DNA from 3 places in the Streptococcus zhangguiae genome. Region 3 is predicted to be linked to each of the others. Evidence: predicted binding sites of a transcription regulator. Region 3 holds the regulator's gene; each other region holds the start of a gene.
What was found. Region 3 encodes Rex, which represses fermentation and respiration genes when NADH is low (regulators of the CRP and FNR family bind a similar motif). Its sites were predicted from a motif close to TTGTGAANTANTTCACAA; they were not measured.
Positions count from the first base shown of each region.

Region 1: a site for Rex is predicted at 1,166-1,183, ahead of J5M87_RS07030 (zinc-dependent alcohol dehydrogenase family protein). Genes of this name have one in related genera too.
Region 2: a site for Rex is predicted at 1,897-1,914, ahead of adhE (bifunctional acetaldehyde-CoA/alcohol dehydrogenase). Genes of this name have one in related genera too.

Region 1 is NZ_CP072115.1:1,477,872-1,482,316, reverse strand. It holds gene J5M87_RS07035 (ABC transporter ATP-binding protein) at 1-519, shown strand, start outside; gene J5M87_RS07030 (zinc-dependent alcohol dehydrogenase family protein) at 1,196-2,257, shown strand; gene rnc (ribonuclease III) at 2,833-3,519, shown strand; gene smc (chromosome segregation protein SMC) at 3,522-4,445, shown strand, end outside.
Region 2 is NZ_CP072115.1:196,953-201,397, forward strand. It holds gene rpmF (50S ribosomal protein L32) at 1-126, opposite strand, end outside; gene hisS (histidine--tRNA ligase) at 468-1,748, shown strand; gene adhE (bifunctional acetaldehyde-CoA/alcohol dehydrogenase) at 2,007-4,445, shown strand, end outside.
Region 3 is NZ_CP072115.1:1,103,991-1,108,435, forward strand. It holds gene J5M87_RS05350 (ribose-phosphate diphosphokinase) at 1-957, shown strand, start outside; gene J5M87_RS05355 (cysteine desulfurase family protein) at 967-2,088, shown strand; gene J5M87_RS05360 (DUF1831 domain-containing protein) at 2,088-2,441, shown strand; gene J5M87_RS05365 (DUF4649 family protein) at 2,438-2,653, shown strand; gene J5M87_RS05370 (redox-sensing transcriptional repressor Rex) at 2,764-3,402, shown strand; gene J5M87_RS05375 (gamma-glutamyl-gamma-aminobutyrate hydrolase family protein) at 3,408-4,100, shown strand; gene radC (RadC family protein) at 4,097-4,445, opposite strand, start outside.

The DNA.
Region 1 (4,445 bases), 370 kb from region 3:
AATGAAATCCAACGTATTCCGGCTCGTAAAATTGTAGCAGATGGCTTGTCTCAAGTCCCAGAAGGTCGCCATGTTTTTGCTGGTTTGACGGTTATGGAAAATTTGGAAATGGGTGCTTTCTTGCGCAACAATCGTGAAGAAAATCAAGCCAATTTGAAAAAGATTTTTGCTCGTTTCCCGCGTTTGGAAGAAAGGAAAAACCAAGATGCCGCAACCCTTTCAGGAGGGGAGCAGCAAATGCTTGCGATGGGGCGTGCTCTCATGAGCCAGCCAAAATTATTGCTCCTTGATGAGCCTTCTATGGGACTTGCACCTATTTTCATTCAAGAAATTTTTGATATTATTCAAGATATTCAAAAACAAGGGACAACCGTCCTCTTGATTGAACAAAATGCCAATAAGGCACTTTCAATCGCAGACCGAGGCTACGTACTTGAAACAGGGAAAATTGTCCTATCAGGAACAGGACACGAACTCCTCGCCTCAGAAGAAGTCAAAAAAGCATATCTAGGTGGTTAAAAAGGTCCGGTGGACCTTTTTAAGTTGGAAATAGGAACACTGCGAAGCAGTGTGTCCCGTCCAGTTTTCTAAGTCCGGCTTGTTTTAGGTTGGAAATGGGAACTAGCGCAAGCTAGTTTTCTTTACTTAGTCCAGTGGACCTTGAAAGTTGAAAATAAGGATTTGTGGATGCAAATCCTCTTTTTGATAACGTGCAAGGATATTTTTAAGCTGCTGACGGGTTGTTTTAGGATGGAAGTAGGACCTAGCGTAAACTGCTTTTCTTCATTAGTCCAGTAGGCGGAGATAAGTCTGGGCAAATAAATCCAGATTTTCTGTTCAATCTTAGTAAAATAGTTTGTTATCAAGGTTGATTACGCACTTGTTCGTTTTTAATTCCCAAGATTGTCTCATATTCAATTCTAGAAAGTGATGGGGAGCGAAGTTTCTTCTTTCATCATTCGAGTGCTCATACAGAAATTCAAAAGAATACAAAAAATTTCTTCCTACCTCCCTCAAAGCGAAAAATTTGTATGTCAGGCTACTAGTCCGTTTCTAGTAGGTTTTTTACGCGTTTGCCTACCTCCCTCACTTTTTTGTTTAAAAAAAACAAAGAATTTTTTAAGAAAGCGCTTGCAAAAAATAGAAATAGTATGTTATACTAACATGGTAAAAATATTCACAAATGGAGAAAGTTATGAAAGCTTATACATATGTTAAACCAGGCGAAGCAGCCTTTGTTGATGTCGAAAAACCAGTTGTTCGCAAACCGACTGACGCTGTTGTTCGTATGTTGAAAACAACTATCTGTGGAACAGACCTTCACATCATCAAAGGAGATGTTCCTGTCGTTGAAAGTGGTCGTATTTTAGGACACGAAGGTATTGCGGTTGTTGAAGAAGTTGGTGAAGGCGTTACAAACTTCAAAAAAGGTGATAAGGTTTTAGTTTCTTGTGTCTGTGCATGTGGAAAATGTTACTATTGTCGAAAAGGAATCTATGCTCACTGTGAAGACGAAGGTGGATGGATTTTTGGTCACTTGATTGATGGTACGCAAGCTGAATACCTACGTGTACCGCATGCAGACAATACGCTTTACCACACACCAAAAGGTTTGTCAGATGAAGCCTTGGTAATGTTGTCAGACATTCTTCCAACAGGTTATGAAATTGGTGTTTTAAAAGGTAAAGTAGAGCCAGGTTGTACCGTCGCGATTATCGGTTCAGGACCGGTTGGTTTGGCAGCTTTGCTGACTGCCCAATTCTACTCACCAGCAAAGATTATCATGGTTGATTTGGATGATAACCGTTTGGATACTGCCCTTTCATTTGGTGCGACACATAAGGTCAATTCAGCTGATACAGAAAAAGCGATTCAAGAAATCTTTGACTTAACCGATGGACGTGGTGTGGATGTAGCGATTGAAGCAGTTGGTATTCCAGCGACATTTGACTTCTGTCAAAATATTATTGCTATTGATGGTACGATTGCCAATGCAGGAGTGCACGGTGTGCCAGTTCAATTTGACTTGGATCGTCTATGGATTCGCAACATCAATGTAACAACAGGTCTTGTATCTACCAATACAACACCACAATTGTTGAAAGCGATGGAATCGCATAAGATTGCTCCTGAAAAATTAGTCACTCACTACTTCAAGTTAAGTGAAATTGAAGAAGCCTACAAGGTCTTCTCAAAAGCAGCAGATCACCATGCGATTAAAGTTATTATTGAAAATGACATATCTCCAGAAGCATAGTTAAAAGTCGGAAATAAGGGAGTGGGACTCCATCGTGATTTCGTAGAAATCGATTTTGTCGTCCCACCCTCTTTTTAATCGAAAGTTGACTTATCAGCGTTTTACAAACCAGATAATCCTCGCTTTTTGATTTCCAAGTTTAGGTATCAATGGTCATTCCCTGATTATTGATATGTGCTAAACTGTTACATCTACAAAAATAATGTGGTCAGGAACTTTTGTCCCATGTCATTAAATTAAGAGAGTTTATTTCCATTATGTGGAATAAACTCTCTTTTTCTCTGCTCGCTTTCTTCGATGAAAAACTCCTTCCTTATTCTTTAAGTCTTGCATTTCTTGATGAGAAATTGTTTCCCTAGATTTCAAGCCTTGCATTCTTTCACAAAAAATTGTTTCCCTAGACTTCAAGTTTGACTTGCTTTGATGAAAAACAGTTCTCTAAGCTTCGAGTTTTGCTTTCTCATCGGTATGCTCTTTATGGGAGAAGGGGAAAGTAGGGAACAGACTGGCCTTTGTTTTACTGACAAGGGCTTGGAATGTGGTATAATAAGAGGGATAGACAAAAAGGAGTCACTATGCAACAATTACAGAAAAAATTAGCTGTGGACTTTGGAATTGATTTTTCCGATGTAAGCTTGCTGGAAACAGCTTTTACCCACACATCCTATGCCAATGAACACCGCCTTCTAAAAATTTCACATAACGAGCGTTTGGAATTTTTAGGAGACGCTGTTCTGCAATTGATTATTTCCCGTTATTTGTATCAGACCTATCCTCAATTTCCAGAAGGTGAGATGTCAAAAATGCGCTCAACCTTCGTTCGAGAGGAGAGTTTGGCAGGTTTTGCACGTGCTTGTGGATTTGATCGTTTCCTTCGTTTGGGAAAAGGGGAAGAAAAATCAGGTGGGCGCAATCGAGATACCATTTTAGGCGATTTATTTGAGGCCTTTTTAGGAGCCCTTTTGCTAGATAAGGGAATTGAAACCGTGGAGGACTTTCTCTATCAGGTGATGATTCCTCAGTTAGAAGTTGGAAATTTTGAACGGGTAACTGATTATAAAACAGCCTTACAAGAAATGCTGCAGGTGAATGGAGAGATTGCTATTCGCTATCAGGTCATTTCTGAATCAGGGCCGGCACATGATAAAACCTTTGAAGTAGAAGTGTTGGTGAATGATCAAGCCTTGGGCAGAGGTCGGGGACGCTCTAAAAAGCAAGCAGAACAAGCTGCAGCGAAAAATGCAGTAGAGGCAGGGAACTAAGAATGTATCTTAAGTCGATTGAAATGCAAGGATTCAAGTCCTTTGCAGATAAAACAAAGGTTGTCTTTGACCGAGGAGTAACAGCAGTCGTTGGTCCAAATGGGTCAGGTAAATCCAATATTACAGAAAGTCTTCGTTGGGCCTTGGGTGAATCATCAGCCAAAAGTCTCCGTGGAGGCAAAATGCCAGATGTGATTTTTGCTGGAACAGAAAGCCGCAAAGCTCTCAATTATGCTTCTGTCATTGTCACCTTGGATAATAGTAGTGGCTTTATCGCAGGTCGGGAAAAAGAAATTAAGGTAGAGCGCCATATTTACCGTTCAGGCGATAGTGAGTATCTGATTGACGGGCAAAAGGTTCGTTTGCGGGATATCCATGATTTGTTTATGGATACGGGCCTTGGACGAGATTCGTTTTCCATTATTTCTCAAGGTCGTGTAGAGGCTATTTTCAATTCCAAACCGGAAGAGCGTAGAGCTATCTTTGAGGAAGCGGCCGGTGTTCTCAAATACAAGACACGCAAAAAAGAAACAGAGACCAAACTGTCACAGGCTCAGGATAATTTAGACCGTTTGGAAGATATTATCTATGAATTAGACACACAAGTGAAGCCCTTAGAGAAACAGGCTCAGGTTGCAAAGAAATTCTTGGAGTTGGATGAAGAGCGTAAGAAGCTGTACTTGAATGTTTTGGTGGCTCAAATTGCAAAAGGTCGGTCTTTACTTAATCAAAAAGAGGCTGATTTGACTCAAGTCAAGGCTGATTTGACCCATTATTATGCACAAAGAGATAGCCTTGAGACAGAAAATCAGGGCTTGAAGCAGCAAAGACAGCAGTTAACTGCGCAGCTAGAACGTGAACAAGCCGTATTGCTTGATGTTACCAAGTTAATCAGCGATTTAGAGCGAAAGATTACGGTTCACCAA
Region 2 (4,445 bases), 910 kb from region 3:
TACACGGTGAGAACGTGAGTAATCTCCAGTAGTTTCGTCAAATTTTACAGATGGAGCTGTCAATTTGTAGTGTGTACGACGTTTGTTTTTCTTCGCTTTTGATGTGCGACGTGCAGGTACTGCCATTTCTTTTTTCCTCCGTTGTAATGGACGAGCGAGGCTCGTTTTAGTTTCATAGTCCGTCTATTTTCACTTATTACATTGTTAATGCATCTTGCTTAACTCCAGTTATGCCTGCGATGCATTGCCTAGTACTAAATGAAAATAGAAAGGCTATCCTATTCATTTGGCTTTTGCCAACTGTAATAGAATATCATATTTTTTTTGTAAAGTAAAGTTACTTGACAGATTTTTTGAAAAATATTTTTAAATGACAGAAATAATCACAAAAGTGTGCTAAAATAGAGGAAGAAAACCAAGTATTGTCTATATCAGCACCGATTATTGATAGAAAGGAATAGAAGAAGATGAAATTTCAGAAACCGAAAGGGACACAAGATATCTTACCAAAAGAATCTGCCAAGTGGCAGTATGTAGAAGAATTTACACGAAAGACTTTTGGCAAATACAATTACCAAGAAATTCGCACGCCAATATTTGAACATTATGAGGTGATTAGTCGCTCGGTTGGGGATACCACAGATATCGTGAGTAAGGAGATGTATGATTTCTATGATAAAGGAGATCGCCACATCACGCTTCGACCTGAGGGAACAGCGCCAGTTGTACGTTCTTACGTAGAAAATAAGTTTTTTGCGCCAGAAGTCCAAAAACCTGTGAAATTGTATTATATGGGCTCGATGTTTCGTTATGAGCGGCCACAGGCAGGGCGTTTACGTGAATTTCACCAGATTGGGGTAGAATGCTTTGGTTCAAGTAATCCTGCAACAGATGTAGAAACGATTGCCATGGCAGCCCAGTTTTTCAAGGAAATTGGCATTCAAAATATTACGCTGCACTTGAATACCTTGGGAAGTAGTGCAAGCCGTACCGCTTATCGTCAGGCTTTGATTGATTATTTAACGCCACTGAAAGCAACTTTATCGAAAGATAGCCAACGCCGTTTGGAGGAAAATCCTCTCCGTGTTCTAGATAGTAAGGAAAAAGAAGATAAGCTAGCAGTTGAGAATGCACCGTCTATTTTGGATTACTTGGACGAGGAAAGTCAGGCGCATTTTGATAGTGTTCGGGAAATGCTTGAAAGTCTTGGAATTGACTATGTTATCAATACCAACATGGTTCGTGGCTTGGATTATTATAACCACACGATTTTTGAATTTGTTACAGAGGTGTCTGGTAGTGAATTAACCATTTGTGCGGGTGGACGCTACGATGGGCTAGTGGAGTATTTTGAAGGACCAGCAACGCCAGCTTTTGGTTTTGGAATGGGAATGGAGCGTTTGCTTCTCGTTCTTGAAAAGCAGGGAGTTGAGTTACCTGTGGCAGAGGAATTGGATGTGTACATCGCTGTCTTGGGACAAGAAGTAAATGGTAAGGCTTTGGAAATTACTCAAGCTCTTCGTAATCAAGGATTTAAGGTCGAACGTGATTACTTGGGTCGAAAACTCAAGGCACAATTTAAATCTGCTGATCAATTGAAGGCGACAGCCCTTATTGCTCTTGGTCAAAGTGAGATGGAGCAAGGTCAAGTTACCGTTAAAAATAATCAAACACGAGAAGAAGTCATTGTGAACTTGGAAGAATTAGAAACAAATTTCAAGGAAATCATGGAAAAAATCGGCAAATAATCAATGAAAACCAGGAAAATGTCGTAAAATTTTCCTGGTTTTCATTTGTGAAATAAAAAAAGTTTTATAAAATTTTCACAAATTCAATTGAAAATTCCTTGTTTTACAAGCATATTAGTGAAAAAATCACAAATCTTACCGGAATTCTTTGTGAATTTTTTAACAAACTATTTACAAAACAAAAGAAAAGGTGTAGAATATATTTGTGAAAAAGTTAACAAAAGAAAGTTGACAGAAAACAATTTGGAGGAATCATAGATGGCTGAGAAAACAGTATCACCAGAGGAAAAATTAGTAGAAGCTCGTGCGCATGTTGATAGTCTTGTGCAAAAAGGTTTAGTGGCCCTGGAGGAGTTTCGTCGGTTGAATCAAGAGCAGGTAGACTATATTGTTGCAAAAGCATCAGTAGCAGCGCTTGATCAACATGGTGCCTTAGCTCTTCATGCTTTTGAGGAAACTGGGCGTGGCGTTTTTGAAGACAAGGCGACAAAAAATCTGTTTGCCTGCGAACATGTTGTCAATAATATGCGTCATACAAAAACAGTTGGTATCATTGAAGAAGATGATGTCAATGGATTGACCTTGATTGCAGAACCAGTTGGTGTGGTTTGTGGTATTACTCCAACAACGAATCCAACTTCAACAGCTATCTTCAAATCATTGATTGCTCTGAAAACCCGTAATCCAATCGTCTTTGCTTTTCACCCATCTGCACAAGAATCTTCAGCACATGCGGCTCAAATTGTTCGTGATGCTGCGATTGCAGCGGGTGCTCCTGAAAACTGTATACAGTGGATTACAAAACCATCTATGGAAGCAACATCTGAGTTGATGAATCATGACGGAATTGCGACAATCCTTGCAACAGGTGGAAATGCCATGGTGCGTGCAGCCTACTCATGTGGAAAACCAGCTCTTGGTGTGGGTGCAGGTAATGTTCCTGCTTATGTTGAAAAATCTGCTAATATTCGTCAGGCAGCTCATGATATTGTCATGTCTAAATCATTTGATAACGGAATGGTCTGTGCCTCTGAGCAAGCAGTGATTATCGATAAAGAAATCTATGATGAATTTGTCGCAGAATTCAAATCATATCATACCTATTTTGTGAATAAAAAAGAAAAAGCCTTGTTAGAAGAGTTCTGCTTTGGGGCAAAAGCCAATGGTAAAAACTGTGCAGAAGCCAAACTCAATCCAAATATTGTTGGGAAATCAGCAGTTTGGATTGCTGAGCAAGCAGGATTTACGGTACCAGAAGGAACGAATATCCTAGCAGCGGAATGTAAAGAAGTAGGCGAAAAAGAACCGCTAACTCGTGAAAAATTATCTCCAGTTATTGCTGTTTTGAAATCGGAATCTCGCGAAGACGGAATCAATAAAGCGCGCCAAATGGTGGAATTCCACGGACTCGGTCATTCTGCAGCGATTCACACAGCAGACGAAGAATTGGCTAAAGAATTTGGGCAAGCCGTACGTGCTATTCGTGTCATTTGCAATTCTCCATCTACCTTTGGTGGAATCGGAGATGTTTACAATGCCTTCTTACCATCATTGACACTAGGCTGTGGCTCTTATGGGCGTAACTCTGTCGGTGATAATGTGAGTGCTATTAATCTCTTGAACATCAAAAAAGTAGGAAGACGTAGAAATAATATGCAATGGTTTAAAGTTCCTTCAAAAACATACTTCGAGCGCGATTCGATTCAGTATCTTCAAAAATGTCGCGATGTAGAACGGGTGATGATTGTCACAGACCATGCCATGGTTGAACTTGGGTTCTTAGAACGAATTCTTGAACAGCTAGAACTTCGTCGCAATAAGGTGGTATACCAAATTTTTGCGGATGTAGAACCTGATCCAGATATTACAACTGTCTACAAGGGTACAGAGTTGATGCGTAGCTTCAAACCGGATACCATCATCGCCCTTGGGGGAGGTTCTCCAATGGATGCTGCCAAGGTTATGTGGCTCTTCTATGAGCAACCAACAGTTGACTTCCATGACTTAGTTCAAAAATTCATGGATATTCGCAAACGTGCCTTCAAATTCCCAGAATTAGGTAAGAAGACGAAATTTGTCGCTATTCCAACAACATCTGGTACAGGATCAGAAGTAACACCATTTGCTGTTATCTCTGATAAGGCAAATAACCGTAAGTACCCAATTGCAGACTATTCATTGACACCGACCGTAGCGATTGTGGATCCAGCGCTTGTCATGACTGTTCCAGGCTTTATTGCAGCTGATACAGGTATGGACGTCTTAACTCATGCGACAGAAGCCTATGTATCACAAATGGCGAACGATTACACAGATGGTCTAGCCTTGCAAGCCATTCGCTTGGTCTTTGAAAGTCTTGAAAGTTCTGTTAAGAATGCTGATTTTGAATCTCGTGAGAAGATGCACAATGCTTCTACTATTGCAGGTATGGCTTTTGCTAACGCCTTCCTAGGAATTTCTCACTCAATGGCACATAAGATTGGTGGTAAATTCCATACTATCCATGGACGCACCAATGCCATTCTCTTACCGTATGTCATTCGTTACAATGGTACTCGTCCAGCTAAGACTGCAACATGGCCTAAGTACAATTACTACCGTGCAGATGAGAAATACCAAGACATTGCAAAAATGCTTGGCCTTCCAGCTTCTACACCAGAAGAAGGGGTAGCTTCTTATGCCAAAGCGGTTTATGAA
Region 3 (4,445 bases):
AAACAAATTAAACTATTTTCTTTGAATTCCAACCGTGCAATTGCTGAAAAAATTGCCGAAGCCTCTGGGATTCCACTTGGAAAAATGACAACGCGACAATTCTCAGACGGAGAAATTCAAGTCAACATTGAAGAAAGTGTCCGTGGGGTGGATGTTTATATCATCCAATCAACCAGCTATCCTGTTAATAATCATCTCTGGGAATTATTGATTATGGTTGATGCATGCAAGCGTGCAAGCGCCCATTCTGTCACAGTTGTCATGCCTTATTTTGGCTATGCTCGTCAGGATCGTACAGCTGCTCCTCGTGAACCAATTACAGCAAAACTTGTTGCGAATATGCTGGTCAAAGCAGGTGTGGATCGTGTCTTGTCACTTGATTTACACGCTGTTCAGGTGCAAGGGTTCTTTGATATTCCAGTCGATAATCTCTTTACGGTCCCACTATTTGCAGAGCATTACATGGAAAAAGGCTTGTGTGGTGAAGACGTTGTGATTGTCAGTCCTAAAAATTCTGGCATCAAACGTGCCCGTAGTTTAGCTGAGTACCTTAATTCTCCAATTGCCATTATCGATTATGCTCAAGACGATGCCGATCGATCAGAAGGATACATCATTGGAGATGTAGCTGGAAAAACAGCTATCTTGATTGATGATATTTTAAACACTGGCCGCACCTTCTCAGAAGCAGCTCGAATTGTACAAGAAGGTGGGGCAACCGAAATTTATGCGGTTGCAAGTCATGGCTTGTTTGCTGGAACTGCGGCAGAGCTTTTGGATCAAGCGCCAATTAAGGAAGTGCTCGTCACAGACTCTGTTGCCAGCAAAGAACAATTACCTAAAGCTATTGCATTTATCACCGCTAGTGAGTTGATTGCAGACGCCATTATCCGCATTCACGAACGCCGTCCAGTCAGTCCTCTCTTTAACTTTACACATCCAAATAATGAACACTAGGAGATTTCCTTGATTTATTTAGACAATGCAGCGACAACTTCTCTGTCGAAAGCTGCCCTTCAAACTTTCATGGATATTTCAACAGAATACTATGGGAACTCCTCTAGTATTCATTGGGCAGGACGAAAAGCAAACGCTATTCTCCGCCAAGCTCGAGCAGATATTGCTCACATCCTAGATACCAAACCTGAACAGATCATTTTTACCTCAGGGGGGTCAGAGGCCGATACTCTCGCTATCCAAGGTTATGCTCTGGCAAATCAGCATAAGGGAAAACACCTCATCACAACTGCTATCGAACACCATGCTGTTCTTCACACAATGGAGTATTTACGTGAGCGATTCGGCTTTGAAGTGACCTATATTCAACCGATCAATCAAAGGATTTCCGCCCAGCAGATTCAGGAAGCCTTGCGTCCAGATACCATTCTAGTTAGTGCCATGTATGCCAACAATGAGACTGGGCTGCTGCTACCTATCAAAGAAATCGGTGAAATACTTTCCAAACATCAGGCTGTTTTTCATGTAGATGCTGTCCAAGCAATCGGAAAAGTCGCAATTTCACCGGAACAACTGGGAATCGATTTTCTCTCTGCTGCTGCCCATAAGTTTCATGGACCAAAAGGAGTAGGCTTCCTTTACAGCCGCATCCCTCGATTTGACTCTCTGATTCACGGAGGACGCCAAGAGCAACAACACCGGGCAGGAACAGAAAATCTAGCAGGAATTGCAGCTATGGCGACAGCTTTGAAAGAACAAACAGCTCAGCTAGAAGAACATTTCAATAGCGTTTCGACCTTAAAAGACTATCTATTAAAAAATCTGAAAGCTCTTCAGCATTACCTCAATGAAGTAGGTCCAACACTTCCCTACGTTGTCAATATTGGTTTTCCCAATCAGCTCAATGAGCAAGTGCTCATGCGTCTAGATCTTGCAGGAATTGCTGTTTCTAGTGGTTCTGCCTGTACTGCTGGTGTAATTCAAAATAGCCATGTCTTAGAGGCTCTATACGGAAAAGATTCCCACCGCCTAAAAGAATCCATTCGGATTAGCTTTTCACATGAAAATACCAAAGAGGAACTAGATTTCCTCATCAATCAACTACATAAAATCATCGGAGGCATTTGTTAATGGCTTTTACAACATCTGTAACCCTAAAAAATTGTGACTATACCTACTCGATTCACCCAGCTATCAAAAAATTCACCTTACGTGACAATACATTTGAACAAACCCAAGTTGGTAATTATCAATTAACACGTATGCTAGAAGAAATTCCCAACTCTAATCAAGGTTTTCTCTTAAAAATTATCATCAACAAAGATTTAACAGCTTTTAAAATCAATATCACAGATAAATCTGGCTTACGCTTGGTGGATATTTTTAAAGCAGGTGGCAATGCAGTTATCCAAGAAAAATTTTACTTCCTCATGGATAGCTTAGTTGACCGAGATATTTTCACAAAAGAAAGTACAAAAGCATGATTGAGCTACGTTATCAAGATTCTTATCAGCAAATCCGCTCACAAACTTTTGGCAATTTTGATGCCCTACTCCTTGCTTTTTCTGGTTGTGTGACCATTCCTGATAACCTAAACGTGCTCTCGCTCACTCAAGACGGTAATGACTTGGGTTATCAAGGATTGGTAGGCGATTTATATCGCTATCTCAAATCAATTGATCCAAAGAATCACTAAAAAAACAAGAAGCAATTCTTGTTTTTTCTGTATTTTTAGGTGTAATCTGTTGCTTTTTTCACAAACCTTTACTAAAATAGAATTAGTTATCGAAAGGAGCAAAAAAGATTGTGAAAAACGAAAAAAATACACCAATCCCCCGTGCTACTGCCAAACGTTTATCAATCTATTATCGCGTATTTAAACGATTTCATGCTGGAAATATTGAAAAAGCGAGTTCAAAGGAAATTGCAGAAGCTATTGGAATTGATTCTGCCACTGTCCGTCGTGACTTTTCTTACTTTGGTGAATTAGGTCGCCGAGGATTTGGTTACGATGTCAAAAAATTGATGGATTTCTTCGCTGATATCTTAAATGATAATTCCATCACGAATGTCATGCTGGTTGGGGTTGGCAATATGGGTCTGGCTCTCCTTCATTATCGTTTCCATGAACGGAATAAAATGAAAATTATCATGGCCTTTGAGGCAGATAATCACCCAGCCGTCGGTACTATTGATGAAAACGTCCCTATCTATGGAATTTCAGAAATCGAAGAAAGAATGAAGGAGGCAAATGCCCAAACCGCTATCTTAACAGTACCTAGCACCAAGGCCCAAGAAGTTGCCAATATCCTTGTTCAAGCTGGAGTCAAGGGAATCTTGAGTTTCTCACCTGTCAACTTATCTGTACCCAAAGATGTCGTCGTACAATATGTTGATTTAACGAGCGAGTTGCAAACACTGCTTTATTTCATGAGAAAGGGCTAGTTTTTATGACAAAACCAATTATCGGTATTTCTGGTAATGAATTTCTCAATGCAACCGATGATACCGAGCCACTCCTATCCTACGCAGCAACTAGTTTTGTCAGGGCAATTGAAACTGCTGGGGGAATTCCTCTTATCTTACCAATTGTTTCTCCTGATTTAGTACAAAGTTATATCCGTATGATTGATAAACTCATTCTGACAGGCGGACAAAATGTTTTACCACATTATTACGGACAAGAAAAGACGATTGAAAGTGAGAACTATCATCCCAATCGTGATCGCTTTGAGATGGCACTCATCGAGGAAGCTATTAAGCAACAAAAACCCATTTTAGGTATCTGTCGAGGAATGCAACTTTTTAATGTTGCTATGGGTGGTAGCCTACATCAAGAAATACCGAATCATTGGCAAACGAGTGCTGCAAATAGTCCGTCACACCCAATACATCTCCAACCGGACACGCCACTTTCGACGATTTACGGAGAAAAACCAATGGTTAATTCCTTCCATAGACAGGCTATAGACCAATTGGCAACTCCTTTACAGGTCATCGGTCAGTCAGAAGACCAGATAATAGAAGCTGTCATCATGACGGAACAAACACCGTTTTTGGGTGTTCAATGGCATCCTGAAATGCTCTACGAGAACCAAGTAGCATCTCAATCCCTTTTTAACTATTTTGTCCAAAACTTCTAATCAAGCTGGTGTTCTTCTCGTAAACTATAGTAGTTCGATTTTCCAACAATTAAATGATCTAAAAGAATAAGTCCTAGTATCTCACAGGACTTTTTTAGTTTCTCTGTGAAGGCTAAATCGTTTTGACTTGGTTGAACAAAGCCGGAAGGATGATTATGAACAATAATCAGTGACGTAGCCATGCTTTTGACTGCGTAGTGCAAGATTTCTCTAGGCTCTGCAATACTACGATTCACACTACCGATAAAAATGGTCCGCTGACTAATAATTTTATTTTGTGTATCCAAATAAATGGCTACAAGGTGCTCCTGCTTGTTAGATCCAATTTCTTGCATCATTCTTCTA